Linked DNA regions of Rhodopseudomonas boonkerdii. The protein of the gene in region 2 interacts with the protein of the main gene of each other region in a pairwise test. Links are inferred from orthologs where the notes say so. Each region holds a gene or a part of one and is shown on either strand. Other genes may lie near its edges. The genes, in order: rplL and trhO.

Region 1 (15,826 bases), 2.4 Mb from region 2 along the record:
GAGCTTCTTGCCGGCTTCAAGCACCACCTTGCCGGTGTCGGCATCAATGAGGTCGTTGACAGTCGAATAGCCGCGGAAGCGCGACGGATCGAACGGCACGCGCCAGCCGCCGTCCTTGATCTTCTTGTAGATGATCTTCTGGTAGAAGGTCGACAGAATCTCTTCGCCGTCGAGACCCAGGGCATACATCAGCGACGTCACCGGAATCTTGCGGCGACGGTCGATACGCGCATAGACGATGTCCTTGGCGTCGAATTCGATATCGAGCCAGGAGCCGCGATACGGGATCACGCGGGCCGCGAACAGCAGCTTGCCCGACGAGTGGGTCTTGCCCTTGTCGTGATCGAAGAACACGCCCGGCGAACGGTGCATCTGCGAGACGATGACGCGCTCGGTACCGTTGACGACGAAGGTGCCGTTCATGGTCATGAGCGGGATGTCGCCCATGTAGACGTCCTGCTCCTTGATGTCCTTGACGGACTTGGCGCCGGTTTCCTCGTCGATATCGAACACGATCAGGCGCAGCGTCACCTTCAGCGGCGCCGCATAGGTCATGCCGCGCTGGCGGCACTCGTCCACGTCATATTTGGGCGGCTCGAATTCGTAGCGGACGAATTCGAGCATCGAGGTGCCGGCGAAATCCGAGATCGGAAACACCGAACGGAAAACAGCCTGGAGGCCTTCGTCGAGCCGACCGCCCGCAGGCTCGTCGACCATCAGGAACTGGTCGTAGGACGCCTTCTGAACCTCGATGAGGTTCGGCATCTCGGCGACTTCCTTGATGTGACCGAAGAACTTGCGAACGCGCTTGCGACCGGTGAACGTCTGCTGACCCATCGTGGCCTCTCATTGCGTCGCCCGGGACGGGCGAACCTTCCAGAGCACGGCTGCCGCCGCCTCCGGGTTGAATTCTGTGTCGAACGCGCTCTGGAAATCCGGCACTCGATCAGGAACAAATTCCCCAAATCGAACATTCAGACCACCGAACGCAAAACAACGCGCGTGATGCCCTGCTGCATCTCGCCCGTCTGAAACCCGTCTATGATACGGACCAAAAGCCCGAAATTGCCCTGTCTCCCAACGGCTTAGGATAGAACGTCGCCGTTCTCGCCGTCAAACCGCGCTTTCGTGCTGCCGTCCCGATATGGGGCGACGATCATGGAGATTCGAGGGTCGTACCACCGCATCCCCACACTTTCTTGTGTACGGCCTGGTGGCCGCACCCGGTTCCCGGTCCAGAGGACGGCCGCGTGGTCGCCCTCCGTCCGAAGAACGGCCTTCGGCCGCTCTTCGGGGGAACCCTAAGGTCTTACTTGAGTTCGACCTTGGCGCCAGCCTTCTCGAGCTGAGCCTTGATCTTCTCGGCTTCGTCCTTGGCAACGCCTTCCTTGAGGGGCTTCGGCGCGCCTTCGACCAGGTCCTTGGCTTCCTTGAGGCCGAGACCGGTGATCGCACGGACTTCCTTGATGACTTCGATCTTCTTGTCGCCGGCCGAAGCCAGGACGATCGTGAAGTCGGTCTTTTCTTCAGCTGCGGCAGCACCGCCACCACCAGCGCCCGGAGCAGCGGCAACAGCCACGGCAGCGGCAGCCGACACGCCCCACTTCTCTTCGAGCAGCTTGGCGAGTTCGGCGGCTTCGAGCACGGTGAGGCTCGAGAGGTCGTCAACGATCTTATTGAGGTCAGCCATTGTCTATATCCTTAAGCGTATTTGGTTCGAACCAGTTTGATTGCGAAGGGCGTCAGGCCGCTTCGCTCTTTGAGGCATAAGCCTGAACGACGCGCGCGACCTTGGCCGCGGGCGCAGTCGACAGCTGAGCGATCTTGGTCGCCGGCGCCACGAGGAGGCCAACGAGTTTGCCGCGCAGTTCGTCGAGGGACGGCAGCGAGGCGAGAGCCTTGACGCTGTCGACATTCAGGACGGTCTTACCCATCGAGCCGCCAAGAATGACGAACTTATCGTTCGCCTTGGCAAATTCGACGGCAACCTTCGGTGCAGCTACCGGATCGTCCGAAGTGGCGATCACGGTCGGGCCCTTCAGCAGGGAACCGATGGCAACAACATCCGTGCCTTCAAGAGCAATTTTGGCGAGACGGTTTTTCGAGACCTTCACCGAGGCACCCGCCTGCTTCATCTGCTTACGCAGGGTCTGCATCTGGGCAACGGTGAGGCCGGAATAATGGGCAACGATCGCAACGCCGGTGGTCTTGAAGACCCCATTCAGCGATTCGACCGCGTCCTTCTTTGCCGCTCTTTCCACAGCAAGCTCTCTCCGGTTGGCGGCCTCTAGCTTGATGAAGCCGCCGGTTGATATCCAACCGCCCCACCTGAGATGACCTTGAGACTTGAGTCTCCAGACACGCCGGGCGAGACGATCATGATAGCCTGCCCTCCCGAACCTGAGCTGCGAGCAGCCAAAGCGCGGGGTGTCGAGGTTCGAACCAAATACGCTGTCAGCCGCATGGCGGCGTTAAGCGGAGTCAGTCTTCACCCATCTATGCTGGCTTGAGGATTAAGCCGTTGATCAAACGAATGTTTGTCGCTGGCGCCAGCAGTCTCGGACAGGATTCGAGATCATTGATCGGCCACGATCAGCCGGTCATTGACCCCTGTCCGCTTTCGTCAAAACCGGGCCGCGGCTCCCGTGCCCTTCGAGCGATCCGTGCGGATGGCCTGAAAGGAATGGTCTCCTAGATACCGGTTTGTCGGAATGCGAACACGGACGCGCCAGCGCAAGCCAGCCCATCCGGAAGCGGCTGTTTAACGAGTCTTTCCCGGCTTGCCAAGGGGGAAGTGCCGGACTGGCATCATTTTTGCCGGGGAACCTGCGGCAGCGCAGCCAGGCGCTGCCGCAGTCGCTTCCGCCCTACCCCTTCGGGCAAGCCGCGCCCGCGTCCACCCACGCCTTGATCAATTCGCCGAACTGCTTCTGCGTACCCGGCGCCGGGGTGCGGTTGCCACCGGGTTTCCAGCCCCAGCCGACCAGCTCGTCCTCCGCCATGTGATGAACCAACGCCGCAAGGTCCTTGCCGCCGTTGCGCTCCTTGTCCTTGATCTGCACGCAGATCTGACCGAGCGTCTTACCCTGCCAGGCCATCTCGGCCGGCGCCAGCGACCACTTCGCGTTGCCGGGGACATTGGCGGCGTCGAAGTTGTTTTCATGGTGGCAGGTCGTGCAAGCGAGACCGCTGGCCGCGCCCATGCCGCCCTCGCCGCGCACCACCAGCGGAATGTGCGGACGCATGCGGTCGGTCTGCGTCGGACGATCGCCGGCCGGGTGGCAATTGAGGCAGCGCGGCGACTGGATCACCTTGCCGGCCTCGTTGAAGAGCGCCACGGCGCGCTCGTTCTTGTTCTTGATCCTGGCGAAGGCCGAGACTGGCTGCAGCGTTTTCGGATTGCTGACCGCTGCATCGGCCTCGTTCGTGCCAAACTGCGCGACGGAAAGAATCCCAGCAGACATTCCGCCGGCGACCAGCGCCAGCAGTGCGTATTTCACGATCTGCTTCATGCCGCGGCTCCCGGCACGATTGGCAGTTGCCGTGGACGTCCCACACCGAGCTTCGCCATCGCATTGGCGACAGCGGGCCCGAGCGGCGGCACACCGGGCTCACCGACGCCCGTCGGCTTCTCGGTGGACTTCACGATCACCACCTCGACCTCCGGCATCTCGTTGATGCGCAGTGAGCGATAGGTGTCGAAATTGCCGGCTACCGGCGCACCGGCATCGAGTGTCTGCTCGGCATAGAGGATGTGGCCGAGCGCAAAGCCGATGCCACCTTCCATCTGCGCGCGGATGATGTCGGGATTGACGGCCACGCCGCAGTCCACCGCACACCAGACCTTGTGCACCTTCGGCCCTTCTTCGGTCATCGACAGTTCGACCACCTGCGCGACGAAGCTGTTGAAGCTCTCGACCACGGCGACGCCGCGGGCGCGGCCTGCCGGGACCTTGTAATTCTTCCAGTCGGCGAGTTCGGCCACAGCCTTCAGCACGCCGGCATGACGCGGCTTCTTGCCGAGCAGTTCGAGCCGGCCTTCGACAGGGTCCTTGCCTGCGGCTTCAAGCAGTTCATCGACAAACGCTTCGACCGCATAGCCGGTGTGAGTGTGCCCCACCGAGCGCCACCACAGCACGGGGACGCCGACATCGACCTGATGCATGTCGCAGCGGAAGTTGGCGACCTCATAGGGAATGTCGTTGGAGCCTTCGTAGGATGTCGGATCGAGCCCGTCCTTGAACATCACGGCCTCAAAAAACGAGCCCTTCATGATCGACTGCGAAACGATCGTATCGCTCCACGCCTCGATCTTGCCGTCGCGCACGGCGCCGCGCATGCGATGGACACTGTAAGGCCGATAGTAACCACCGCGCATATCGTCCTCGCGGGTCCAGACCAGCTTGATCGGCTTGCCCGGCCCGATCGCCTTGGCGACTTCGGCCATCTCGATCGCCTGATGCGTGGATTGCTGCGCGCGGCGCCCAAAACTGCCGCCAGCCAGAACCACGTCGATCTTGATCTTGTCCACCGGCAAGCCGAACGCCTTCGAGAAAGCCATGTGGTCGGGCGTCGGGAACTGGCAGCCATAGCGCGCATAGACGCTTTGACCGTCCCACTTCAGATAGCCGTTGAGCGGCTCCATGGCGGCATGGGCGAGATAGGGAAAGACATATTCGGTTTCGATCACGCGGCCGCCTTTGGCAATCGCCTCCTCGAACTTGCCTTCGGCACGCACCAGCTTGCCCGGCGTTTTCGACAACGTGCGAAACTGCTGCAGCAATTCGGCGCTGCCGCGCTTCTCGGCCTTGCTGTCGTCCCACACGATCTTCAGCGCCTCGCGCCCCATCTTCGCCGGCCAGAAACCTTTGGCATAGACGGCAACGCCGGTCGGCACCTGCTTCACATCGACCACGCCCGGCACGGCTTTCGCCGCCGTCGCATCGAACGATTTCACCGTGCCGCCGAATTTCGGCGAGCGCGCCACGACAACCGTCAGCATGTCGGGTTCGTTGATATCGAGCGTATAGAACGCCTTGCCGTCACTCTTGTCAGCGCTGTCGAGGCGCTTCACTACGCCTTCCTTACCGATGAACTTGAAGTTCGCGGGATCTTTCAGCTTGGGATCCGCCGGCACCGGCATGGTCATCGCCTTGTCGGCGAATTCACCGAACCGGCCTTCCTTGCCGGACGCATGCTTGAGCACGCCGTTCTCGACAGTGATTTCACCGGCCGGCACCTGCCAGATATCAGCCGCCGCCGCGATCAGCATCTGCCGCGCAGCAGCGCCGACCTGCCGCATCTGCAGGTAGGCATTGGCGATGGCGGTGGAGCCGCCGGTCCCCTGCAAACCGAATGCAAGGTTCTTGTAGAGCTCCGGATTGGACGGCGCATGATCGGCGCGCATCTGCGACCAGTCGGCATCGAGCTCTTCGGCAACGAGTGTCGCAAAGCCGGTAAACGGCCCCTGCCCGAACTCGATCTGTTTGCACAACACGGTCACCGTGCTGTCCGGCTTGATGATCAGAAACGTATTCGGCGCGATATTGACCTTCGGCTGCGCCGCAGCCTGGGCGAACAACTTGTCGGCGCGTGCTACATAGGCGCCAATGACGAGGCCGGCACCAGCCTTCAGCAGCGTGCGGCGCGACAGTTTGGTGTCGTGAACGGTCATGGCTCAGCCCTCCAGCGATTTCGCGGCACTATGGATCGCAGCGCGGATGCGGACATAGGTGGCGCAACGGCAGATGTTGCCGTTCATCGCCAGATCGATGTCTTCATCGGATGGCTTCGGATTGAGACTGAGCAGGGCAGCCGCACTCATGACCTGACCGGACTGACAATAGCCGCACTGCGGCACGTCATGGGCGCCCCATGCCGCCTGCACTGCCTTGCCCTCCTTGCTGTTCAGGCCTTCGATGGTGGTGACTTCACCCGAGCCCACGGCCGAGACGGGCATCGAGCAGGAACGGATCGGCTGGCCGTCGAGATAGACGGTACAGGCACCGCATTGCGCAACGCCGCAGCCATATTTGGTCCCGGTCAGCCCGGCGCCGTCACGAATTGCCCATAGGAGTGGGGTGTCGGGGGCGACGTCGATCTGACGCGACTCCCCGTTGATCTTGAGGGTGAACGCAGCCATCGCTGTTGTCCTGTGTCGTCGAATGTACGCCTACATTCGAGTGGTTCTAATTCGAACCCGACACATACAACCGCATTACGGAAGCCAGAACTCAATTATTTTTGTACCGCCCGGGAACGAAAGTCTCTTGCGCGCGTTCCCGCGGCCCTTTTGGCGCAACGGGGAAGCGCCGCCCGTTGCGTTGCGCTTACTTCAGCAGAGGACATTCGCTTTGAGCCGCCGGCCTGAAAGCGTCCTCACCGGGGACAGATGACAGATATTTGTAATAGTCCCACGGCGCTCGGGACTCCGATGGCGATTTAACCTGAAACAAGTGCATGTCGCGCAACACGCGGCCGTCCTTCCGGATTTTGACGTCCTTGCTCATGAAGTCATTGACCGGCATCGAACGCATGGCGTCGGCCACGGCCGGTCCGGCGATTGATCCGGCCGCCTTCACCGACTTCAGATAGTGCGTCACCGCGCTGTAGACGCCGGCCTGATTCATGTTCGGCTTTTTCTTCGCCGCAGCCTCGAATCGCCGCGAAAAATCGCGGGTCGCATCATCCATGTCCCAATAAAATGCCTCGGCGATGATAATCCCCTGAGATGCCTTGAGGCCCAGGCCATGAACGGTATTGATGAGAAGAAGCAGACCTCCGATACGCTGCCCCCCCTCGACGATCCCGAATTCGCCCGCCTGCTTGATCGTGTTCAAGGCGTCGTCGCCGGAATTGGCGAGCCCGATGATCTTCGCTCCGGATCCCTGCGCCTGCAGAAGGAACGAGGAGAAGTCCGCTGTCCCGAGCGGATGCCTCACGCGGCCCAGCACCTTTCCGCCCAATGCCTCAATCGCCGTCGATGCGTCCCGCTCGAGCGCATGGCCGAACGCATAATTGCTGGTGATGAAGAACCAGGTATCCGCTCCCGATTTCGCCATCGCCCGCGGCAGCGTATTGGCAAGCGCATAAGTGTCGTAGGTCCAGTGAAAGCCGAACGGTGAACAGGCTTTCCCCGTCAGATCCGACGTCGCCGGGCCGGAAAACATCGCGATCTTCTGCTTGTCCTTCACAATGTCCTGAATGACCAATGCAGCGGCGGATGTCCCGCCATCGACGATTGCGCTGACGTCGTCCACGTCGATCCATCGGCGCGTCACAGCTGCTGCGATGTCGGTCTTGTTCTGGTGATCGGCGGAGAGAAGCTCGATACGGCGCCCGAGAACGCTGCCGCCGAAGTCCTCGATCGCAAGGCGCGCAGCGATCACAGATCCCAACCCGGTTACGTCCGCCGTACTTCCCGACTGATCGTTCAGGACAGCGATGCGAAGGGGCGCCTCTTCGGCATGAATGCCACCCGACATCTCGAGCAGCAACAGAAGCGGAAGCGCAAATCGCAGCAACGGAGACCTTGACCTCAGCATTCCATCATTCCCTCGATGAACATCGTTGTTCTGCCCTCGCCTGTCGATCGCCGGGCGATGCGCGTGGCGCATCGATCGAGCGGCTTCCACCTGCGAGGACGTGAGACGGGTGACCGCACGACGAGCGGCCGGATGCATAGGTGACAAAACAGATGTCCAGAAGCTTGAACGTTATTGGATAATTCTGCACAGTTGGACGCCATGCCATTCAAAGCGGCACGCTGCGCTTGCATCCGCTGCGACCGAGGTCTTAAGCTCCGCGCATGCCAATCCAGGACTCCATCCCTCGCGGTTTGAAGCTGAACGATCTCGGTGGCATTGAAGTGGTCGCCGGACGCTATCGCGACCATGTTCTGCCCCGCCACAGCCACGACGGGCTGATGCTATCGCTCTTGGGAGACGGCGTGCAGAGACTGCACTATCGCGGCGTAACGCATGCGGCCGATGCGGGAAAGATCGTTGCCGTCCCGCCGAACGAAGTGCACGCGGCAGAGCCCGGGATCGAAGATGGGTGGTACTACCACACAATCACCATTCCGTCGATCTTGCTCGAACAACACCACCCCGGCGGATCGCGCTTTCTCTGCGATACGATCATCTCGGACGAGCGCACGAGGCAAACGCTTCAGCTTCTGTTTCGCAGCTTCAACGGGCCATCCGCGCTGCGACAGGAGGAAGCCCTGCTGGCCGTGCTGGACGACTTTCTGACACGCCACGCGCGTCTTCCGCAGCAATCGTCGTATAAGCCGACCGAACTGCGCGCAGTCGAGATATGCAAGGCCTATCTCGCTGCGCATCTCGACCGCAATGTGACACTGAACGATCTTGTGGAAGCCGCGCGCATCGACCGTTTTCTGCTTGTTCGCTGCTTCACGCATATCGTCGGCATCCCTCCGCATGCGTGGCATATGCAAAGACGCCTTCATAAGAGCCTCGAGCTGCTCTCCAAGGGGCAATGCGTCGCGGATGTCGCCTCCGCCACCGGTTTCGCCGATCAAGCGCATCTGACACGCGCATTCAAGCGCGTGACCGGGATCACTCCCGGTCGATACCGGAAGGATCACATCGGCCTTCAGTCACAGCGGGCGACCAACCAGTCGCACTTTGCTTGGCCGCTCTACGGACTGTGAGACATCGGCTATGGCAGAAGCGCCGTATCGATGACGCCGAACGGCCCCGTCATGCAATCCGGATCGCGCGGCTGGTCGGAAATCCGTGGAGACCATTGCTTCCAAATGCCATCGCATTCGACCGATAGGGATCGCCCGATACGACGATGAGGATGTCCTCGGCCCGCGCGACGATCGGCACCAGACGGTTGGGATCGTCGCTTTCGGCAAAATGAGCAGCCGCGAGACCGTCCTCATGGAGCTGCACAAGGCTCCTGCGTCCCGGAACAGTGTTGGACCACTTGCCGATATAGGTTTCGAACTTCCACGCCGGAATCCGGGCGTGTCGATAGAGCCGTTCCCGAAGATCCTCGATGGAGCTGCCGGCCTTCGCCAGGGTTTTTGCGACCATGGGGCTTATTGCCAGCAGCGGACGAGAGGTGCCGGGCGCAAGACCGGCGGTAAAGCAGAGCTCCCAACAACTCTGGCGGATCAGACCGTCAGCGAGATAGAGCGAAATGTCCTCGGGATCACGGCCATAGATCGATCCCACCACCGTATCTCCGGTAAACCGGCCGACGGTCACCGCATTGGTGCCTTTCACAAAACCCTGGCGTTCGGCGAATGTCGTCCACCCCAGTTTTTCGACTTCGGCCTCGTGCTCGGCCAGCACCACGCGCGCGGAATGTCCGAATGTGCACTTGTCGCCTTCGCCCGGACGTAGGCCGACCACGTTACGAAGAAACAGCCGCAAGAAACGCCCGACGGTAGTGTTGGCCCGCGTCCCCTCGCGCATGGCGCCGTTCGCACAGTTGAAGCCGAGGGAGCCGATGAGCAGTCCGCTGAGCACGATCAAGGGATCGCCCCCCGTGGTGTCGCCACTATGTTCGACGCCATATGCGGGGCTGGCCATGACTTCGGCGATCGCCACCAGGACCGGCATGTAAGCCGGGGCGCATCCGGCCATGACCCCATTCACCGCCACGTTCCGGACGGTGACGGCGGCCCCCGATGGCTGCACGCAACCGATGATGCGATCCGGCGGATCCGCCGCACAAGCCAGGAACTGGTCCACCGCTTCCCTGGTCGGCGGGACGATCGGCAAACCGTCGGACCATCCCCTGTCGTGATAGATCTCGTTGATCTCGAAGAAGTCGCCGGTCGCCACGATGGCCGATGGCGCGTACACTTTGGCTGCGCGCCCTTGCGGCGCTGGCGGCCTTGTCAGGCACGCAGTCACCGCCTGCGCGGTGTGTGTCATCACCATGTCGTGCAGCTCGTCGTCGCTCAGACTGTCGACATATCCCGGCATTTCCACCACCGGGAGCCAGGCACAGCCGAGCCCCGGCGACACCGCGCGCGCCTGCCCCGCAAATCCCTCGCATACGAGCGATGCCGTCGGGATACCTGCCCTTTCGATCGCCGCGCTGGCTCTGATGACTGCGGGCGTGCAGGCGCCGCAGCAGCCGATCCCCGAGATGACGACATCCACACCATGTTCAGCAAGCCTGGCCGGCAATTCGGCAAGCACCTGGTGATCGTGAGCACCAAGTGTGTTGCCGAACTTCTCGAAGCCGACGAACGTCGCGTCGGGAAAAGTCTTGCCGAGAGATTCCTGAAGCAGCGCAAAGATCTCATCGCCGCGAAACAGATAGTCCCACACGAATCCGATACGACATCCTGCAAGACTTGCGGGTCGCTCGGCCGGCGAGAACGTCGGGACACACGGTTCGCCGCCTGGCCATACGGTGTGATAAAGCACAGTTGTCGCCATCCGATGTTTTTCCTTGCTCGACAGAACTTGCAAGGATCATGGGGGCGAACGTCGCCTGCGTATTGAACGATCTTGGATAATCCGGCCCGGAATCGGACCTTGGGGTGGCAGGAGCGAGGCCGACCGACGCATACGAATGGGAACGAGATGACGGGACCGCGCGACGCGTAATCCGGATGACGCGTCAGACGCCGACCTTGTACGGCAGCCCCTTCCCTGCATAAAAAGCATCGAGATTCGCGATCACGCAGTCCTGCATCGCCGCGTGTGAATCCTGTGTGTGGCCGCCGATATGCGGCGTCAGCACGACATTCGGGAATGCGGTGAGTGCGTCGGGCGCATGCGGCTCCTTCTCGAACACGTCGAGGCCGGCACCGGCGATGGTCTTGTCGGTCAGCGCCTGCACCAGCGCCGCCTGATCGATCACCGAACCGCGCGAGATATTTACCACATAGCCATTCGGACCGAGCTTCTTCAGCATATCGGCATCGATGATATGCTGCGTCTCCTTGCCGGCGCGCACCGCGATCATCAGCACGTCGCACCATTCGACCAGCGCGGCGAGGTCCGGCTCGTAGCGATACGGCAGCTCGTCATACTTCGTGCGGTTGGTATAGGCGACGTCGCATTCGAACGCCGCGACGCGCGAAGCGATCTTGCGGCCGATCTCGCCCATGCCATAGACGCCGACCTTGCGGCCGGGATTGCCCGGCTGCGGCGCCATCAGCGGCGACGGCTTGCGATCCGACCAGCCGCCCGCGCGCACATACTGATCCGCTGGGATGACGCGCCGCGTCACCGCCAGCATCAGCGTCAGCGCGAGATCGGCGACGGACGCCGCATTGGCGCCGGGGCTGTTGCCGACCACGATCTTGCGCGCGGCAGCCGCATTGAAGTCCACGCCGTCATAGCCGGTGCCGTAACAGATGATGGCGCCCAGCGCCGGCATCATGTCCATCACTTCGCCCGGCAAAAGCTGTCCGCCGGCGGTGATCATCGCGCGCACATCTTTCAGCTCATCTGCCGAGAATACGTCCAGCGGTGGCTTGCCGCCGGCATCGAGAAGATCGAAACGCTGGCCGATGCGCACCATCTGGGCCTTGGGAAAACGCGAATAGATCAGGACCTTCTCGACCATTTGCTTATTCCTGTGCAGACAAAACACGAAAGACAAAAGAAAGGGCGGGATCGGTTGCCCGATCCCGCCCTGGTTCCATGCAAGCCTCGTTCCGGCTTAGCTGAGCACGGTGTTCGGCTCAACCTTGATGCCGACGCCCATGGTCGAGGACACGGCCACGCGCTGCACATAGGTGCCCTTGGCGCCAGCCGGCTTCGCCTTCACGACAGCGTCGGCGAGAGCCTTGATGTTCTCGACCAGCTTCTCGGCACCGAACGAGGCCTTGCCGACGCCCGCCTGGATGATGCCAGCCTTTTCGACGCGGAACTCGACCGAACCGCCCTTGGCGCCCTTGACGGCGCCGGTGACGTCCATGGTCACGGTGCCGATCTTCGGGTTCGGCATCATGCCGCGCGGACCGAGCACCTTACCGAGACGGCCGACCAGCGGCATCATGTCGGGGGTGGCGATACAACGGTCGAAATTGATTTCGCCGTTCTGCACCTTCTCGGCCAGGTCTTCCGCACCGACCACGTCGGCGCCGGCAGCCTTGGCTTCCTCGGCCTTGGGACCGCGAGCGAACACGCCGACGCGGAGCGTACGGCCGGTGCCGTTCGGCAGGGTGACGACGCCGCGGACCATCTGGTCGGCGTGGCGCGGATCGACGCCGAGATTCATCGAGACCTCGATGGTCTCGTCGAACTTCGCCTTGGCGCGTTCCTTCACCATCTTGATCGCTTCGTCGATCGTGTAGAGCTTCTCGCGATCAACGCCTTCGCGAATAGCCTTCAAACGCTTTCCGATTGCCATGACCGCTTACCCCTGAACCTGCAGACCCATCGAACGGGCAGAGCCCTCGACCATGCGCATGGCCGATTCGACGGAATCACAATTGAGATCCTTCATCTTCTTCTCGGCGATCTCGCGCACCTGGGCGGAGGTCACCTTGCCGGCAACGTCACGGCCCGGCGCCTTCGAGCCGGACTGGATCTTCGCTGCCTGCTTGAGGAAGTAGGACATCGGAGGGGTCTTCATCTCGAAGGTGAACGAACGATCCGCATAGATCGTGATCACCACCGGAATCGGGGTGTTCTTTTCTTCCTTCTGCGTCTGCGCGTTGAACGCCTTGCAGAATTCCATGATGTTGAGGCCGCGCTGACCAAGCGCGGGACCGATCGGTGGCGACGGGTTGGCCGCACCGGCCGGCACCTGAAGCTTCAGGTATCCGGTCACTTTCTTTGCCATTGTACACTCCTGTTGTGCCGGCGGATGCCGGCGGTTTCAGGTTTCGTGGTGCGGTTCAAGTGCGGTTGGCGACCGCCCTCTCCTCCCACGACCTATTCTGTTCTTGTCCCGGGCGCGATGCAGCGCAGAACCGGGACCGTCCCAGTCTCTTAAGGTCCCGGCTCAGCGAAGCAGCACTCCGTGCTGCATCGCATCCGGGACACCTAAACGATCAGACCTTCTCGACCTGACCGAATTCCAGTTCGACCGGCGTTGCGCGGCCGAAGATCGACACCGCGACCTTCACACGCGAACGCGCATCGTCGACTTCTTCCACCACGCCGGAGAACGACGCGAACGGACCGTCGGCGACCTTGACGTTCTCGCCGACTTCGAACGACACCGAGGTTTTCGGACGCTCCACGCCTTCCTGCACCTGATGCAGGATGCGCATCGCTTCCGCCTCCGAGATAGGCATCGGCTTGTTTTCTGCGCCGAGGAAACCCGTCACCTTCGGCGTATTCTTGATGAGGTGGAAGGCCTCGTCGGTGAGCTGCATCTTCACCAGGACATAGCCGGGGAAGAATTTGCGCTCGGCTTCCATCTTGCGGCCGCGGCGCACTTCCGTGACCTTCTCGGTCGGGACCAGCACCTGCTCAAACAGGTCTTCCACGCCACGCTGCTTCGCCTGCTCCTTGATGGATTCGGCGACCTTCTTCTCGAAGTTCGAATAGGCGTGAACGATGTACCAGCGCATGCTCATAATTCAGGTCCGATTTAGCGAATGCCGAGCAAGAAAGTCACAAGCAGGCGAATGATCTGATCTGCCGCGAAGAAGAACACCGACGCGAGCGCCACCATGATGAACACCATGATGGTGGTGATGGTCGTCTCGCGACGCGAAGGCCACGTGACCTTGTTGGTCTCGGTGCGCACTTCCTGCAGGAATTTGAACGGGCTCATCGCCATCGTTATGTGATCCGCATCCGTCGTCAGACGATTGAATAGGTTTCAGGAATCCGAACAGCCCTCTTGCGCCCGATCCATTGTCAAAGCGAACTTTGCCAAGGATGAGCCGCCAAGCGAGCTCGTTTGTCTGGAGATCGAAGCCGCGTCGGAAGTCCGTCAACCGGGCCGACAGCGAGTGGCGCTTTGTAGGGCGGCGGCAGGAAAAGGTCAAGAACTCCAATGGGCCCGAAGGAAACCGGGCGGCCCTCGTCCACCGTCATGGCCGGGTTTGTCCCGACCATACAAGTCTTTGATTTAATTTGGAAAAGACATGGACACGTGGGACATGTGCGCTAGCGGCGATTGGTCACCAGTGCCCGGACATGACGGACCACGTGATCGGCTACGATGGCATGCCCTTCCGCGGTTGGGTGCACCGCCCCGCTATACATGGCCGCATAGACCGGCTGCAGGATGTCGAACTGGGTGAAGCCGGTCGCATGGACGTTGGCGGTCAGGAACGCGTCATTGGGGGTCCGGAACAGGCGCCAGCGCGACGCATAGGGCAGATAGGCTGCCGGCGAGTAGGGCGTGAATTCTTCCTTGCCGAACCAGCGCCGCGGCATCGCCATGGCCTCGCCATCCGCCTGCGGCCGTTTCGGATCCCGGGCGCAAAGGCCGCGCCGGGTGAATTCCGGCTGGTGGTCGGTGATCAGCCGGAAGCCGGTCCCTGCCCCCGTTGCCAGCACCGGACAACTGCCCGACCGTGCATTGGTGATGCAAGCGGTGCGCGCGAAGAAATCGTTCAGGAAACTCACCGTCTCGGCCAGCCGCTCGCGTGACAGCGCCAGCTTCTTGTGGACGTCGAGGCCGAGCGTCGGCAGCGCGCCGCACATGGCGCCGGTCTCGTCGAACTGGATCGGCTCATAGGCGGTCTGCAGCACGTTCGCAGGCTGCACGCCGAACCCGTCGCGCAACGCATCGCGCAGCGCCACCATGCGCTCGTCAAGCTGCTCCATATAGGCGCGCGACACCTGCGGCGAAAACCGGATCTGCTTGCCGAGCAGACTTGCGATCGGCGCGAGGTCGCCCGCGGTTTCGGTCATCGCATAGACCATCAGCGGCGAGAAGCCGACATCGTTGCCGCCGATTGACAGCAGCAGCGTATCGATCGGCCGCTTGCGCTCCGAAGGCGCGCACCAGGCCTTGGAAACCGGCGTATTCGCCACCTGCACGCTGCCGCTCGCATAGGTCGGCAGGTTATAGGTTGCGCGCTGGGTGCGGCCTTGCGGACTCCTGCAGATCAGGTCGGCGAGCTGATCGAGCTGCGAGCGCACCATGGGGTTGCCCGCGCCCTCGCGCGACTTCTTCTCGAGAAAGAGTCCTTCGGTGATTTCGGCGCCCGTGCAGGCCAGGCTGACCAGCGTCACCGAGCGATGCGGATTTTCCATCGCCATCTGCAGGCCGACGCGGAACGGATAGCCGTATTGCGAGCGATGGCAGTCGGGGCTGAGCCAGCGTGGATTGGCGGCATTGAACGCCTTTTCGAATTGCGCCGAAGCCAGCGGGAAATACAGCTCCTGCTCTTCGTCGGACAGTTTCCGCCGCGGCAGGTTCTTGTAGTCGAAGCTTCCGGCCGGAGCAGCGGGCGTCAGTTTCTGCTGGGATTTGGCCGTGCTGCGCGTCGCCATTTCCTCGCGCAGCAGGGTCGGATCGTAGACCATCTCGCGCACGGCGCTGAATGTCACCGGAACGTCCGGATTGCTCTCGCCCGAAGCGAAGGAATCGCCGAGCGCGACGATGAACAGATCCTCCACGGCGACGAGTTCGTTCAGCATCCGCCCGCCGGGCAATGCCACCTGCACCGTCGCGCCGGAGAGATTGCGATCGACCGAGAACGGCAGACGATTGATCTTCAGCGGCGAGGCGCAGGATTGCGTGCGGGTTTCGGCCTTGCTGCCGGGGCGGCGCGGCGTCCAGCTCCAGGCGCAATCGCCCGCGCCGGCTTCGGCGATCCGGTCGGGGGTCAAACGGATCACCACCGTATGCGCATCCGGCAACACATAGTCTTCCTTCGCGGTGCCCCACGAATAGCGGCGATCGCAGGACG
Region 2 (15,901 bases):
CGCGGCGCTTGTCTCTGTTTATTGTGTTGGTCTGATCGGTGCGTCCACCATCATGCTGACCGCAGGCAGCACTGCCGCGCATGCGCAGCGCGGTCGTGGCGGCGGACGTGGCTGGGGCCGCGGTGGCGGTCGTGGCTGGGGCCGCGGCGGCGGCTTCTATCGTGGCCGTGGCTATGGCTTCTATGGCGGTCCGCGCTTCGTCGCGCCGGGTTGCTATTTCAGCCGTCGCTGGGGCCGGGTGGTTTGCCCGTATTGATCGACGACCGTCGCTGACGGTGACGATATCAAGATTGAAGGCGCTCCGATTATCGGAGCGCCTTTTTCGTTGCGTTCCGCTCATTTTTCGTGGAGCCGCATGCCTTTGCATGAGGCCTATCTGATGGCATCGTACCGTCTTGTCTTTTTTGCGGGGCGCACCAATCTCGTTCAGCAAGCCGGCGCTGTGTCGGCATTCACGCCCCTCCTGCCTCGGACTTCCCATGAGCAAATTGTTCTCTCCGGCCAAGCTGCGCGACCTCGCTTTGTCCAACCGCATCGTCATTGCGCCCATGTGCCAGTATTCGGCGGAAGAGGGCCGCGCCACCGACTGGCATATGATCCATCTGGGCAGCCTGGCGCTGTCCGGTGCCGGCATGCTGGTTATCGAGGCAACCGCCGTGGAAGCCATCGGCCGCATCACCGCGGGCGATCTCGGCCTTTATGACGATGCGACCGAGGCGGCCCTGAAGCCGGTGCTGGCTGCGATCCGCAAACATTCGAAAATCGCGGTCGCCATGCAACTTGGCCATGCCGGTCGCAAGGCATCGAGCAATGCGCCGTGGAATGGTGGCCAGCAGGTACCGCTCGACAAGGGCGGCTGGATCGCCGAAGCGCCGTCGGCAATTCCAACCAGGCCGGGCGAGTTGCCGCCGAGGGAAATCGATACGGCCGGCCTCGTACGCATCCGCGACGCTTTCGCGGCCGCAGCGAAACGAGCCGATCGCCTGGGTATCGATGCGATCGAGGTTCATGCCGCGCATGGCTATCTGCTGCACGAATTCCTCTCGCCGATCGCCAACCAGCGTATCGACAATTACGGCGGCTCGCTGGACAACCGCATGCGTTTCCCGCTCGAAGTGTTTGACGCGGTGCGCGCGGCGTTTCCTGCAAACAAGCCGGTGGGCGTGCGCGTCTCGGCGTCGGATTGGGTCGAGGGGGGCTGGGATGTTGAGCAGACCATCGCCTTTGCGCAGGCGCTCAAGAAGCGTGGAGTCGACTGGATGGATGTCTCGTCCGGCGGTGTCTCGCCACAGCAGAAGATCGCACTCGGGCCGGGCTATCAGGTGCCGTTCGCCGACGCGGTGAAGCAGGCGACGGGGCTGCCGACCATGGCAGTCGGTCTGATCACCGAGACGCAGCAGGCAGAGGAGATCCTCGCGGCGGGCAAGGCAGATTTCATCGCGATTGCCCGCGGTGTTCTCTACGATCCGCGTTGGCCTTGGCACGCAGCGGCCGAACTCGGTGGTCAGGTACAGGCGCCGCCGCAGTACTGGCGTTCGCAGCCTTCGACTCAAAAGGCGCTGTTCGGCGACATCACATTTGGCGCACGCTGAAGCCTGCTTGCTTGGTGGCTGTTATCGCCCGGCTTGACCGGGCGATCGTACACCTAGAGCCTTCGGCGTTACTGGGTCACCGGGGCACCGGGTCAAACCAGGTGACGACAGTTCTTCCGATTGCTGATCACGCAAAAGTTCCCGGGAATCGGGTCTGCCACGCGAATGGCAGCCCTGCGGCGAAGTCGTGTTTACACGCCATGGCTGTGCTCCTACACCCCCGAAAATTCTGCGCCGTAAAATAATCGTGGCATCGGCGCTGCCCGTTTTCGAGAGGAGCCCGCCATGAGCCGCCATTGTTTGTGGCTGTTGTTGATTCCGTTCGTCGGACTGCTCTGGGTCCCATTCTACAATTTCCATGACCCGGTGCTGTTCGGCTTTCCCTTCTTCTACTGGTATCAGCTCGCCTGGGTGCCGGTGACCGCTTTCCTGACTTGGCTCGCTTACCGGACCTACCCCAATGAAGACTGATCTCGACGTTCCGGCGTTGGCCGTCTTTCTATTCTTCTTCGCCCTCGTCACCGTGATGGGTTTTGTTGCCTCGCACTGGAAGCGTCCCAAGACGCTGGCGAGTCTCGACGAATGGGGCCTCGGCGGTCGCCAGTTCGGCACCTGGATCACCTGGTTTCTGGTCGGCGGCGATTTCTACACGGCCTATACGGTGATCGCCGTCCCGGCGCTGGTCTACTCCGTCGGTGCCTATGGCTTCTTTGCGCTCCCTTATACGATTCTCGTCTATCCCTTCGTCTTCGTGGTGATGCCGAAGCTTTGGCAGGTCGCCAAGGACAACGGCTATGTCACTGCCGCTGACGTGGTGCATGGTCGTTATGGATCGCGTACGCTGGAGGCTGCCGTCGCCATCACGGGCGTGGTCGCGACCATGCCGTACATCGCTCTGCAGCTCATCGGCATGGCCGCTGCGGTGAAGGCACTCGGCTTCGAAGGCGAAATGCCGCTGATCGCGGCCTTCATTGTGCTCGCGCTCTACACTTATTCGTCAGGCTTGCGCGCTCCGGCACTGATCGCCTTCGTCAAGGACATCATGATCTATATCGCGGTGATCGCGGCGATCTCGGTCATTCCCGGCAAGCTCGGTGGCTACGCCAACGTGTTCCATGCGGCCGATGAAGCGTTCAAGGCCAAGGGTAGCGGCAACATTCTGCTGGGGGCGAACCAGTATTTCGCCTATGCGACCTTGGCGCTCGGTTCGGCGCTTGCGGCCTTTATGTATCCGCACACGCTGACCGGCATCTTCGCCAGCAGGAGCGCGACCACCATCCGTAAGAATGCCGTGCTGCTTCCCGCGTATACGCTGATGCTCGGCCTGCTCGCGCTGCTGGGCTATATGGGCCATGCGGCACAGCTCAAACTCGGCAGCAACAATGACGTGGTGCCGGCGCTGTTCCAGACGCTGTTCCCGAGCTGGTTCGCCGGCTTCGCCTTTGCGGCGATCGCGATCGGAGCTCTGGTGCCCGCAGCGGTCATGAGCATCGGCGCGGCCAATCTGTTCACGCGTAATTTCTGGAAGGCTTATGTCAACCCGCAGATCGACACGGCCGGCGAAGCCACGGTGGCCAAGCTCGCTTCACTGGCGGTCAAGGTCGGTGCGCTGCTGGCAATCATCTATCTGCCGACACAATTTGCATTGGATCTGCAACTTCTCGGTGGCCTGTGGATCCTGCAGACGCTGCCGGCGCTGATCTTCGGGCTGTTCACCGGCTGGTTCACCGCGCCAGCACTGCTCGCAGGCTGGATGGTTGGCCTGTTTGGCGGCACCTATCTGACCTGGATCGACGGCCTCAAGCCGTTGCATCTGCTCTCGGTCGGCGGCTTCCAGGCGACGGTCTATATCGGCCTGATCGCGCTGGTGGCGAATGTTGTGGTGGCCGTCCTGGTCAATCTGGTGGTGCCGAAGCGCGTCGTGGCGACGTAGGGCCAGCGCATTGCCCCTTGCATGCGCTGGCTTTATTGTCTGCGCCCATGACAATGGAGCGTGAGACGTGACGGATCAGATGCGCATCGGCACCCGCAAGAGCACGATGGCGCTCGCGCAGACGGAAGAGATCGCGCGCCGCCTGAATGTGGCCGCGCCCGAACTCGCCGTCGAGATCGTCAAATTTGATCCGGTAGGTGATCGCGATCAGACCAGCAATCTGCTGCGCCATGGTGGCAAGGGGGGCGCCTTTGTCGGCGAAATCCGCGATGCCGTGCGTGCGGGCGAGCTGCACGCTGCAATGCATTCGTTGAAGGACATGCCGGGCAATGAAGACACGCCCGGCCTCGTCATCGGCGCCACGCTCGTGCGCGATCCGCCAACGGATTCGCTTGTGCTGCGTCCTGGATTGACACTCGAGGAATTCACGCGCTCACACGGCAGGGGTTTCAAGATCGGCACCAATGCCGTGCGCCGCGCTGCCTATCTGCGTCGGCTGTTTCCCGAGGTCGAGGTCATCCATTTCCGCGGCGCCGCCGATACGCGCGTGCGAAAACTCGACAATGGCGAAATGCAGCGCCTCCCAGGTGGTGGGGAGGTCGGACCGGCCGATGCCTTGATCATGGCACGCTCGGGGCTTGAACGGGTCGGACTCGCCAGTCGTATCGTGCGCGATTTCTCGCCGCAGGAAATGCTGCCCGCGGCCGGGCAGGGCATCGTCGCTGTTGAATGCGCGACGAATGACTGGGTAACGCGCCGCTATCTGTCACTGATCGACGACCCTGCCGCACACCTTGCCTGCGATGCTGAGCGCGAGGTGCTGTGGGTGCTCAACGGTCACTGCAATTCGCCCATCGCCGGCTATGCGGTGATCAATGGTGGCGAGATGAGCCTGACGGCATCGGTGCTGGACGAGACCGGTGAACGTTTCATCGAAGTGACGCGCATGGGGCCTGCCGATCGTCCGCGCGAACTGGGACGCGCGGTCGGGCTTGATTTGCTGGACAAGGGCGCCGCAGAGTTGATCGAGCTGACGCGGCCGGAGCATTGATCTCTGGCCCTCAGAATGAGGGGAAGAGTTTACGCGCCCTCCGCCATCCCTACGCTCCACAGCGCAAACGCATAAACGATTGCGATCTCATCCAGCCGGTCAAAGCGTCCCGACGCGCCGCCGTGTCCGGCACCCATATTCGTGCGCAGCAGCACTGGCCCGCCTCCCGTCATCGTCGCGCGCAGACGCGCGATCCATTTTGCCGGCTCCCAATAGGTGACGCGGGGATCGGTGAGGCCGCCCATCGCAAGGATTTTCGGATAGGCTCTTGCCGCCACCTGATCATAGGGCGAATAGGACAGGATCGTCCTGAAGTCCTCGGCGCTCTCGATCGGGTTGCCCCATTCCGGCCATTCCGGCGGCGTCAGCGGCAGTGTGTCGTCGAGCATGGTGTTGAGCACGTCGACAAAAGGCACTTCGGCGACGAGGCCGGAGAACAGTTCGCCGGATCGGTTGGCGACTGCCCCCATCAACATGCCGCCAGCACTGCCTCCATGGCCGACAATATTTTTCTCCGACGTGTATTTCGCTGCGATCAGGGCGCGCGCAGATGCTGCAAAGTCATCAAACGAGTTTGTCTTCTTGTCGCGCTTGCCATCGAGGTACCAGCTCCAGCCTTTGTCGGCGCCGCCGCGGATATGGGCGATGGCATAGACGAAACCGCGATCGACCAGGGACAGACGGTTGGCCGAGAACGAGGCCGGCATCGCCATGCCGTAGGAGCCGTAACCATAGAGCAGCAGCGGCGCCTTACCATCCTGCACGAAATTCTTGCGGTGCAGGATCGACACCGGCACCTCCGCGCCATCGTCAGCTTTCGCCATGATTCGGGTGGTGACATAGTCAGCCGGATTATGGCCCGACGGAATCTCCTGCCGCTTCCGCAGCACGCGGGTGCGTGTCACCATGTCGTAGTCATAGACTTCCGACGGGGTCGTCATCGACGAATAGGCAAACCGCAGATTGGTGGTGTCGAATTCATAGCCACCGAGTGTGTCGAGCGAATAGGCGGCTTCGTCGAAGGCGATGGCATGCTCTTCACCGGTCACAAGCTCGCGGATCACGATCGACGGCAGCGCGTTGGCGCGCTCCAGCCGGATCAGGTGGTTGGCATAGAGCTCCATATCGATGAGATAAATGCCCTCCCGATAAGGGATCAGATCCTTCCAGTTGGCGCGCTCCGGCGCTGAGATCGGCGCAGTGACGATCTTGAAGTCGATGGCGTCGTCGGCATTGGTGAGAATGAAAAGCTGGTCGCCGCGATCTGCCAGCGAGTATTGCACACCTTCCTCGCGCTTCGCGACGAGGCGTGGCGGCGCGTCCGGGGTAGCAAGGTCGATGATCTGCTGCTCGGACGTCTCATGATCGCCTCCGGCGATCACGCAGAAGCGACCGCTGGCGCTTTCATGAATATGCGTAAACCAGCCGGAGTCCTGCTCCTCGAAGACGAGCTTGTCGTCGACTTGCCTGCTGCCGAGGCGATGCAACCAGACCTGCATCGGGCGATGATTGTCGTCGAGCCTCACATAGAAGAACGCTTTCGAGTCGAGCGTCCATACCACGCCGCCATCTGTCTCTTCCACGCGATCATCGAGATCCTCGCCCGTAGCCCAGTCGCGGACGCGGATCGTGAAATATTCGGAGCCTTTGATGTCGGCAGACCAGGCCTCCAGCGTGTGATCCGGCGAATGTCTGGCCTCACCGAACTTGAAGTATTCCCGGTCCCTGGCGAGGGCATCGCCGTCGAGGATGATCTGGGCCTCGCCGCCGTCGCGCGGTGTGCGGCCAAACAGTTCGTGTTGTCCTCCCTCACGAAATTTACGCAGATAAGACCACTGGCCGTCAGGCGAGGGCACCGATGAATCGTCCTCTTTGATACGGCCGCGCATTTCGGCGACGAGCTTTTTCTGCAGCGCGTCGGTGCCGCCGAGCAGGCTCTCGGTATAGGCGTTCTCGGCCTCCAGATAGGTGCGGATCTCCGGCTTCAGCACCGAGGGATCGCGCAGCACCTCCTGCCAGTTGGCATCCTTCAGCCAGGCATAGTTGTCATGCACGATGATGCCATGAGCCGTGAAAGACTGGGGATGAACAGGCGCAACCGGCGCTGATATCTTGGAGGTCTGCTGTGTCACGAAGGCTCTTTTCGCGGAGGTCCGATCGGGTATGATCCGGTCCGTCGGCATGGCGACGTGCGGCGAATATAGGCGGGATCGCCCGCTTTGCCATCCTTCGAGTCCCCCCTCGAAGGACAAGACAAAACAAGAAACGAGGAAACATATGCTCGAATTCGTCACGCTCGACGCGCTGGTCCGGAACACCGCCGAGCGGGTGCCGCAGAAGACAGCTGTCATTGATCCCGACCGCGCGATCAACTATGCCGATTTCAACGCGCTGATCGATCGCGTCGCCGCGTCGCTTCAAGCGAGCGGACTGAAACCGCAGGACGTGATTTCGATCTGCGCACTCTCGTCGATCGAATACGCGGCCACCTTCCTGGGCGCGCTGCGTGCCGGTGTCGCTGTGGCGCCGCTGGCACCGTCGTCCACGCCGTCCGATTTCGCCGCGATGGTGAAGGATGCGGCTGCAAAGATCCTGTTCATGGATAATTCGACCGCGGACAGCTTTGCCACGGCAGATGTCGATCCGGCTATCCAGCGTGTGGCGCTCGATGGCGGCAAAGCTGGAAAGGCGTTCGAAGCGTGGCTCGCCCCCGAGGGCAGCAGGCCTCAGCCGGTCACGATCGACCCGGAATGGGTATTCAATATCATCTATTCCTCGGGTACGACGGGAACGCCGAAAGGCATCGTGCACACGATGTGGATGCGCTGGCGGCAATACGGCCAGCTCGATCCGCTCGGTTTTGGGCCGGACGCGGTCACCGTGCTGTCGACGCCGCTTTATTCCAACACCACGTTGGTCTGCTTCAATCCGACGCTCGCGGGCGGCGGCACGCTCGTGCTGATGAAGAAGTTCGATGCACGGGGGTTCCTCGAACTCAGTGCGAAGCATCGCGCGACCCACGCGATGCTGGTGCCGGTGCAGTATCGCCGCATCATGGCGGTCGAGGACTTCGACAGCTTCGACCTCTCGTCCTTCGTTATGAAGTTCTCGACGTCGGCGCCCTTCGCAGCGGCGCTGAAGGCTGATGTGCTGAAACGCTGGCCAGGCGGTCTGACGGAGTATTACGGCATGACCGAGGGTGGTGGCACCTGCATGCTGCTGGCCCACGAACATCCGGACAAGCTGCACACCGTAGGCCAGCCGGCACCGGATCACGATATTCGGCTCATTGACGAGAACGGGAATTTCGTCGCGCAAGGCGAGATCGGTGAGGTGGTCGGACATTCTCCGGTGATCATGCAGGGCTATCTTAATCAGCCCGGCAAGACCGCCGAGACATTCTGGCGCGATGCATCCGGCAAACTCTATGTCCGCACGGGCGATGTGGGTCGGTTCGACGAGGACGGTTTCCTGACGCTGATGGATCGCAAGAAAGACATGGTTATTTCCGGCGGCTTCAACATCTATCCAAGCGATCTGGAGGCGGTGCTTGTCCAGCATGAAGCCGTGCTCGAAGCGGCGGTGGTTGCGATGCCGTCGGAGGAGTGGGGCGAAACGCCGGTGGCTTTCGTGGTGCTGCGGCCCGGTAAATCCGTGGATCCCGCAGAGCTCAAGGGGTGGGCCAATGAGCGGCTCGGTAAATTCCAGCGACTCAATGATGTGGTGATGGTCGATGTTCTTCCACGCAGCGCCATCGGCAAGGTGTTGAAGCGGGAACTGCGCGATCGTCGGCTGTCGGGCGATCTGTCGGCCTGACGTCGGGTGTCAATAATGCGGTGGGCGCTCGTTGGTGGGAGTGCCCACTGCCGTTTCAGCTTCGGCCAGCCGTTCGCTAAGTGCCGTCACCTGCCGTGTCAGCATATCGATCTGCTTCCATTGTGCGGTGATGGTCACATTCAGCGTTTCGATGGTGTCGTCCTGATAGGCGATTCGTGTTTCCATCGAGTCGATGCGCTCACGCAGGCTGTCGATCTCATTCATCTGCGGCCTCGCGCGTAAGTGCAAAATCTTCCGAATTGATCGGCAGGCCTTTGCGGATCGGTTGGCTTTCCTTGAGGCCGTGACCGAGCGCGATACGTTGGTCGAACACGAAACAGTCGCCGCGCCACAAACTTTCGCTTTCGGGAATGTCCTCGAGATATTGCAGGATTCCGCCCTTGAGATGATAAACCTCGGCGAAACCATGGGCGAGCATATAGGAGCTTGCTTTCTCGCAGCGGATGCCACCGGTGCAGAACATGGCGATCTTCTTGTGCTTCGCCGGATCGAGCGTGCGCGCGACGAAATCCTTGAACTGGCTGAAGCTGGCGATCTGGGGATCGATCGCGCCGTCGAACGTCCCCATCGCCACTTCGAACGCGTTGCGGGTGTCGAGCACCAGCGTATCCCCAGCAGCGATCAACGTGTTCCAGTCGGCAGCGTCCACGTAGGTGCCGACGCACTTGGTGGGATCGGTAAGCGGATCTCCGAGAGTGACGATCTCCTTCTTCGACCGCACCTTCATATGCAGGAATGGCATCATACTGGCGCGGGAGAACTTCAGTTCGAGATTGGTGAGCCGGTTGCCGAACAGAACGCCGCTTTGAAGTTCGCGCACCAGCGCGTCGATCTCGGCATCCTTGCCGGCTACGGTGCCATTGATGCCTTCGCTGGCCAGTAGCAGGCTGCCCTTGATCCCGAGCAGATCGCATAGCGCGCGCAGGGGCGCCTGCAATTGACGAAAGTCAGGCAGGGCAGCAAATTGATAGAGGGCCGCAACTTTGTACATGCTGGGGGATGTAGCAAAGCATGCTGGGCGGCGAAACCCTGCAGCGAGCTGGTATGCCAATCTTCCAGACGCACAACGCCGGCCCGAAGGGCCGGCGCTCTTGTGGGTCTTTTGTCGCCGGCGAGAAAGTCAGGTCCTGCCGGCGGAAACCCGTTCATCGCTTGCGGTTGGCGAAATCCGAGGCCTTGTCGACGGCGTCCTTCGCCATTTGCTTGGCATCCCCCATCGCCTTCTGGGCATGGCCTTTACCCTCCTGGATCAGGCCTTCGCCCTGCAGGCGCTCGGACCCGGTGACCTCACCAATGCCCTGCTTCGCTTTGCCGATCGCTTCGTTTGCATGGCCCTTGATTTTGTCCGTGGTGGCGCCCATGAGATACTCCTGTTGCTGGAGGCGGAGAGTTCCAGGCTCGTCCTGAATTCGCACGCCTCGTTGAGTTGCATCGAAATAATCGACAGCTCAGTCGAATGTTCCTGGAATTCCGGGGCGCAATGCCGCACGAAAAGCCGCATTGTCGTCACGTCATTGAGAAGGCGCTGCCATGTCCGGTCACGGTCACGATCACACCCATCCGCACGATCACTCGCACGACCATTCCCATGATCACGATCCGGATCGCTGGAAGCATGACGGTGTCCGCGTCATTCCAGCCAATCAGCTCGACACCAACGTTCCTTCCACCAAGGGTATGGACCGCGCCGCAGCGATCAATTTCGCCCGAGTCGGAGCGCAGAAGCTGTGGGCCGGCACGGTCTCGATCCAGCCGGACGCCAAGACCGGCGCGCATCATCACGGCCATCTCGAAAGCGTCATCTATGTGGTGAAGGGCAAGGCGCGTATGCGCTGGGGCGATCGGTTGCAGTTCACCGCCGAAGCCGGTCCGGGCGATTTCATTTTCGTCCCGCCTTACGTGCCTCATCAGGAGATCAATGCCAGCCGTGATGAGGTGCTGGAATGCGTGCTTTGCCGCAGCGACGGCGAAGCGGTAGCGATCAATATCGACATCGAGCCGGTGGAAAAGCCGGAGACGGTGCTGTGGGTCGATCCCACCCATCCCGATGGTGCGGTGAAGAAGTAAGTTTTTATCTCACCTCTCCCCGCTTGCGGGGAGAGGTCGACTGCAACGCGCGAAGCGCGTGGAAGTCGGGTGAGAGGGCTCTCCACTTGCTCCGCGTTTGCGGAGGCTTCACCTCATCCGTCGCGGACTTCGTCCGCGCCAACTCCTCCCCGCAAGCGGGGAGGAGTTAAACGCTGCTAGCTATATTTGAACACCGTATCGTCGAGATCGATGGTCGGGAACACGTCGCGATCGTTCCAGTAGTTCTGGTCGTGCTGCCACTCCGGCTTGTCGCCGCGCTTTGGCAAGAGATGCAGCCCTCGCATGATATAACCAGGGTTGAAATCCTGTTCGTCGATCCACGGCAGCAGCGGCATGTCGGTGTCCTCGGGCCGCAGCCCGGGTGTGACGGTGGTCGCGCCTTTCTCGTCCATATGCCGTAGCAGGCGGCATACGAAATCCGCCACCAGATCGACACGCAACGTCCAACTGGCCCGGAAGTATCCGAAGATCCACACCATGTTCGGCACGCCGGTGAACATCATGCCGCGATAGGTCACGGTCTCCGCGAAATTGAGCGGCTGGTCGTCGATGGAGAATGCGATATCGCCGAGCACATTGAGATCGAATCCGGTCGCGGTGACGACGACGTCGGCGTCGAGCCGGTTGCCGGATTTCAATGTGATTCCGGTTTCGTCGAAATTCTCGATTTCGTCGGTGACGACGGTCGCTTTGCCGGTACGAACGCTCTGGAACAGGTCGCCGTCCGGAATGAAGGCGATGCGCTGGCGCCACGGTCGGTAGCGTGGCGTAAAATGGGTGGCGATGTCGTAGTCGTCACCGAGATAGGCGCGCACGCCTTTCAGAAGCTCATCGCGCACCACGTCTGGTTCGTTTTGCGCGCGCTTGGTGAAGACGCCTTGATCGAACAGGATTTTGCGGCGGACGATTTCATGGATCCACGTTTCGTCGATATCGAGTTCGCGCAGGGTCTCGGCCAGCGCATTGGCGTTGCGGCCGGTGATGAAGAAGGTTGGCGAGCGCTGCAGCATGGTGACCCCGGCGCATCTATCGGCGATCGCCGGCACCACCGTCGCCGCCGTCGCGCCGGAGCCGATCACCACGACGCGCTTGCCGGACAGGTCGAGATCGTCGGGCCAGGTCTGCGGATGCACCACCGTGCCCTTGAAGCGATCCAGGCCCGGCCAGTCCGGCGTAAAGCCCTTGGCATGATTGTAATAGCCCTGGCACATCCATAGAAAGCGCGTGGTGAAGGACAGCATCTCGCCGGTATCGAGGCGAGTCGCCGTCAACGTCCAGAGCTTGTCGTCATTCGACCAGTTGGCGCTGAGGATCTTGTGGCCGTAGCGAATGTGCCGGTCGATGCCGTTCTCGGAGATCACCTCGCCCATGTAGCGGAGGATTTCCGCAGCCGTGGCGATCGGCGCCGACGTCCACGGCTTGAAGCGATAGCCGAAGGTGTGGAGATCGCTGTCCGAGCGGATGCCGGGATAACGATGGGTATGCCAGGTGCCGCCGAAACCGTCTTTCATCTCAAGGATAGCGAAGCGCTTGTCCGGGCTCTGCTTGGTGAGATGATAGGCAGCGCCGATGCCGGAAATGCCGGCGCCGACCACGATGACATCGAAGTGTTCGGCTTCCTGGGCCGCGGACGGATTCGCGGCGATGTTTCCCTGAACGTTCATAGTCTCCCGATCTCTTTCTCGCTCCGCAGTCTGTGCGCGGATGCCTGGTCCGGCGGCCGCGTGAGCGGATCCGCCAGCAGTCATGATTGACGATCAGGAGGAATGTGCAAGGCTTATTGCACCGCCGAGCGGCGATTTCAGGCCGCGATCTTCGGCAGGCCGATCTGGAACGCCAGCGTGGTTTCGATCCATTTCGCCACGCGGAGCGTATGGATATCCTGCCGATACGGCCCGACTACCTGCAGGCCGAGCGGCAGGCCGTTGCGGCCGAAGCTCGCCGGCAATGCGACGGCGGGCACGCCCATCAGCGTCCAGGGTGCGCAGAAGGCCGCGTCGCCGGTGAAGTCGAGCCCCTCGGGCGCTTCGCCAGTGGCGGGTAAGGTCAGCACGGCGTCATAGGGCGCCATCCGTGCGGTGAACGCGTCACGCAATGCCTGCTGCTGTTTCTTTGCCTTGAGATAATCGGTTGCACTGATGTCACTGCCGGTCTTCACCAGCAGCTTGAGATGCTCGCTCGACTTCTCGGGATGGCGCGCGACGAGATCGCCGAAGATGACCGCCGCTTCGCTGGCGAGGACGGTGTTGATGGCGTCCCAATTGAGATGGTCGAGCTCGCTGAGCTCGAGGTCGTCGACGTCAGCGCCGGCTGATCGCAGGCGCGTAATCGATGCGCCGAACAGTTGCTGTTGCTCGCTCTCGGCCTTGGCGAATTTAGCGAAATGCACCACGGCAAGGCGCGGCGCCGGCAGCGGTGGGAGGCCCTGTGTCACCGATACTTCGAAGGCCGGCACCGGTTGCCCATGCAGATCGCTCGCGCTCGTGCCGGCCAGCAGGGATAGCGCAAGAGCGACGTCGTCGACCTTCCGCGCAAAGAAGCCGACATGGTCCAGCGACGGGCTGAGCGGATGGACGCCGATGCGCGGAATGGCGCCGTAGCTGGGCTTGAAGCCGACGACGCCATTGAAGGCGGCGGGGCGAATGATGGAACCCAGCGTTTGCGTGCCGAGTGCGAGCGGGACGAGGCCGGCGGCAACGGCGGCAGCGGAGCCCGATGACGATCCGCCCGGCGTGTGTTTGCTGTTCCACGGATTGGTGGTCGGGCCGGGATGGCGCCAGGCGAATTCGGTGGAGACGGTCTTGCCGAAAATGGTGGCGCCGAGATTACGCAGCCGCTCGACCACCCAGGAATCAGCGGCCGGCACATGGTCGCGATAGATCGGCGAGCCATTGGTGGTCGGCATGTCAGCCGTCGCGATGATGTCCTTGATGGCGACCGGGATGCCCGACAGTGGCCCCGGCTTGCGGGAGGTGTCGGACGGCAGCACTTCAAAGGCCTTGAGGACAGGCTCGATCGCTTTGGCCTGCGCAAGCCGCTCGGACGCATAATGATCGGCAGCGGTTGGGTTGGATTTGAACCGGCGCAGCAGGTCGAGGACGCCGGCTTCGGTCTTGGTCGAGTTGGTCACGTCAAAAACCTCAGAGCTTGCTTTCTTATCCCTCCCCGGAGCTAAGCGAATGGGGAGGGTGGATCGAAGCAAGCGTTCAGCGAGCTTCGAGACGGGTAGGGTCTATCCCTGCGTGACGTCCTACCGTGAGGATAGACCCCACCCGGCGCTACGCGCCACCCTCCCCATTGCGCTTCGCTTGAGGGAGGGAAACTATGATCGGCTGTGCTTCAACTAACGTCTCATCTCACTTCATCGCCAATGCCGGCTCGATATATTTCCGCACCACGAATTTGTCGTAGTCCGGCTGTGCTGCGAGATTACCGAGTGCAATCTGGGTGTCCATCGACACTTTGAGCGATGGTGCCGTGATGTCGACGCTCGGCGGATAGACCCCATCGGCCAGCATGCGCTTGACGGCGGCTTCAACCACGGTCGGCTCCAGCGACGGGAATTCCTTCTGCGCGATAGCGACGGTGCGGGCCTCGTTCTTGGCCATGAAGCGCATCGCCATCTCCATCGCATTGGTGACGCGCTGGGCAAGATCAGGATTGACGTCGTTGCGCGCGGTCACCGACGAGAACGCATAGGCGCCATAGGTCTTCGGGAAGCCAAACACGACCTTCATGCCCTTGGCGACGACCTGGTCAAGACCCGGCTCATACATCACGGCGACGGGCGCCTGCTTGGCGAGGAACGGGCCGGGCTCTGTACCGATGGCGACCTGGATCATCTCCACGTCGGTCTTGCCATCCATGCCGTTTTCCTTGAGCAGCTTCAGGAAGAGCGACGTGCTTGTGGTCGGCATGGTGCCGGTGACGACCTTCTGGCCCTTCAGGCTCTTGATGTCCCTGAAATCGAAATCCGGCGCTGCGGCGAGCCAGACGGCGGCGCCATTGACGACATTGGCGATGATGCCCACCGGCGCTCCCTTGGAGGCCGCGATCGCGGTCCATTCCGGCCCGTGGATCGAGAATTGCGCACTGCCGGAGATCACCGCCGACAAGGCAACCGTCGGCGATCCCGCGGTTTCCTTGGTGAGGTCGAGACCCTGCTGGGTGAAGAAGCCCTCATTGATGGCGACATAGAGCGGCAGATAGAGCATCGACTGGAAGGCCTGCGAGAGCACCACCTTTTTGTTCTGTGCCGAGGCCGGCGAGGCAAAAAGCAATCCTGCCAGCGCGGTGGCGCAGGCGATACGCTTGAACAACGACATGGACGTCTCCGTGATGCGAACGAGGGCGGGAAGAATTGGGAAAGATGTTCAGACCTGGACCTGATGCGACGTGGTTGCCTGCTTCCAGGGCAGCGAGGTGCGCTCGATCACGTCGATGACGTAATAGAGCGCGAAGCCCATGATCATCAGCGTGAACAGGCCGACCCAGACCGAATTGAGGTCGTAAAGGCTGGAGGCCGTGAAAATCATGTGGCCGAGGCCGCGTTGCGAGGAGATGAATTCGCCGACCACCGCGCCGACCAGGCCGAAGCCGATATTGATGCGGAAGGTGGCGATGATCGCAGGAAGCGTCGATGGCACCACGGCCTTGAAGAACACCTGATGCTTGTCTGCGCCCATGGAGATCATGAGCGACTGCAGATCGACGTCGGCGTCCTTCGCAGCCTGATAGGCGGCGATGAGGGCGACGAGCGCGGTGAGCGAGACGGCGAGCGCCACCTTGGAGATCAGCCCGGTGCCGAACCATAGCACTACGATCGGCGCCAGCGCGATCTTCGGGACCGAATTGATGGCGACGATGAAGGGCTCGACGAGTTTGGCGACGAAGACGGAATACCAGAGGGCGAGGCCGAAAAGCGATCCGAAGATCGTGCCAATGATGAACCCCAGAATGGCTTCGAACAACGTGAACCAGGAATCCAGCAGCAGTTCGCCGCTAAGGATCTTGTGATAGAAGCTGGCAAAGATGCCGCTGGGCGATCCCATCAGGAAGGCCGAAATATATCCGGCATGGACACCGGCTTCCCAGATCGCAAAGAAAATCGCGACAGCGGCGACCTGCAGAAAAGCGCGACCCAGCGTTGTGTCGAAGGTCGCACGTTTACGCTCGCGCACGACTTTACGCTTGCTGCGAACAAGCGCACTGGTCTGGATCGTCATCGTCATGCGGTTTTCTCGGTCTGGATGTCGAGTTCGGCACAAAGCGTTTTGAAATAGGTCGCGAAATTTGCGTCGTTGCGCGCGGTCACGGGCGAGGTCGCGTCGATATCGATCTCATGTACGACCTTCACCCGCGCGGGACGACCGGACAGCACGACCACGCGCTTCGACAGCG

What was found.
Region 1: the proteins of trhO (region 2) and rplL interact in binary tests that used the Escherichia coli proteins (3 or more experiments, as listed by UniProt). The link is inferred for Rhodopseudomonas boonkerdii from one-to-one orthologs.

The regions. Positions count from the first base shown.
Region 1 is NZ_CP036537.1:3,697,425-3,713,250, forward strand. Bases 1-2,676 are described here. They hold rplL (50S ribosomal protein L7/L12), read right to left. Parts: upstream 1,691-2,676; coding sequence 1,310-1,690; downstream 1-1,309. Other genes in these bases: rpoB (DNA-directed RNA polymerase subunit beta), read right to left, coding at 1-837; rplJ (50S ribosomal protein L10), read right to left, coding at 1,743-2,261. Also shown: E0H22_RS16995 (Isoquinoline 1-oxidoreductase subunit), read right to left, coding at 2,868-3,464; E0H22_RS17000 (xanthine dehydrogenase family protein molybdopterin-binding subunit), read right to left, coding at 3,509-5,674; E0H22_RS17005 ((2Fe-2S)-binding protein), read right to left, coding at 5,678-6,142; E0H22_RS17010 (ABC transporter substrate-binding protein), read right to left, coding at 6,330-7,544; E0H22_RS17015 (helix-turn-helix transcriptional regulator), read left to right, coding at 7,808-8,674; E0H22_RS17020 (UGSC family (seleno)protein), read right to left, coding at 8,724-10,316; E0H22_RS17025 (2-hydroxyacid dehydrogenase), read right to left, coding at 10,612-11,565; rplA (50S ribosomal protein L1), read right to left, coding at 11,662-12,354; rplK (50S ribosomal protein L11), read right to left, coding at 12,361-12,789; transcription termination/antitermination protein NusG, read right to left, coding at 13,001-13,531; preprotein translocase subunit SecE, read right to left, coding at 13,546-13,737; E0H22_RS17050 (hypothetical protein), read right to left, coding at 14,070-15,826. UniProt on the Escherichia coli protein: The binding site for several of the GTPase factors involved in protein synthesis (IF-2, EF-Tu, EF-G and RF3). Is thus essential for accurate translation.
Region 2 is NZ_CP036537.1:1,261,112-1,277,012, forward strand. The notes cover bases 7,508-10,258. They hold trhO (oxygen-dependent tRNA uridine(34) hydroxylase TrhO), read right to left. Parts: upstream 9,405-10,258; coding sequence 8,610-9,404; downstream 7,508-8,609. Other genes in these bases: E0H22_RS05890 (class I adenylate-forming enzyme family protein), read left to right, coding at 7,508-8,392; E0H22_RS05895 (SlyX family protein), read right to left, coding at 8,402-8,617; E0H22_RS05905 (CsbD family protein), read right to left, coding at 9,559-9,774; E0H22_RS05910 (cupin domain-containing protein), read left to right, coding at 9,944-10,258. Outside these bases: E0H22_RS05860 (hypothetical protein), read left to right, coding at 1-256; E0H22_RS05865 (NADH:flavin oxidoreductase/NADH oxidase), read left to right, coding at 480-1,592; E0H22_RS05870 (DUF3311 domain-containing protein), read left to right, coding at 1,878-2,063; monocarboxylate uptake permease MctP, read left to right, coding at 2,053-3,525; hemC (hydroxymethylbilane synthase), read left to right, coding at 3,605-4,576; E0H22_RS05885 (S9 family peptidase), read right to left, coding at 4,606-6,708; more of E0H22_RS05890, read left to right, coding at 6,854-7,507; more of E0H22_RS05910, read left to right, coding at 10,259-10,480; E0H22_RS05915 (flavin-containing monooxygenase), read right to left, coding at 10,657-12,165; E0H22_RS05920 (amidase), read right to left, coding at 12,303-13,631; E0H22_RS05925 (ABC transporter substrate-binding protein), read right to left, coding at 13,858-14,826; E0H22_RS05930 (ABC transporter permease), read right to left, coding at 14,875-15,732; E0H22_RS05935 (ABC transporter ATP-binding protein), read right to left, coding at 15,729-15,901. UniProt on the Escherichia coli protein: Catalyzes oxygen-dependent 5-hydroxyuridine (ho5U) modification at position 34 in tRNAs, the first step in 5-carboxymethoxyuridine (cmo5U) biosynthesis.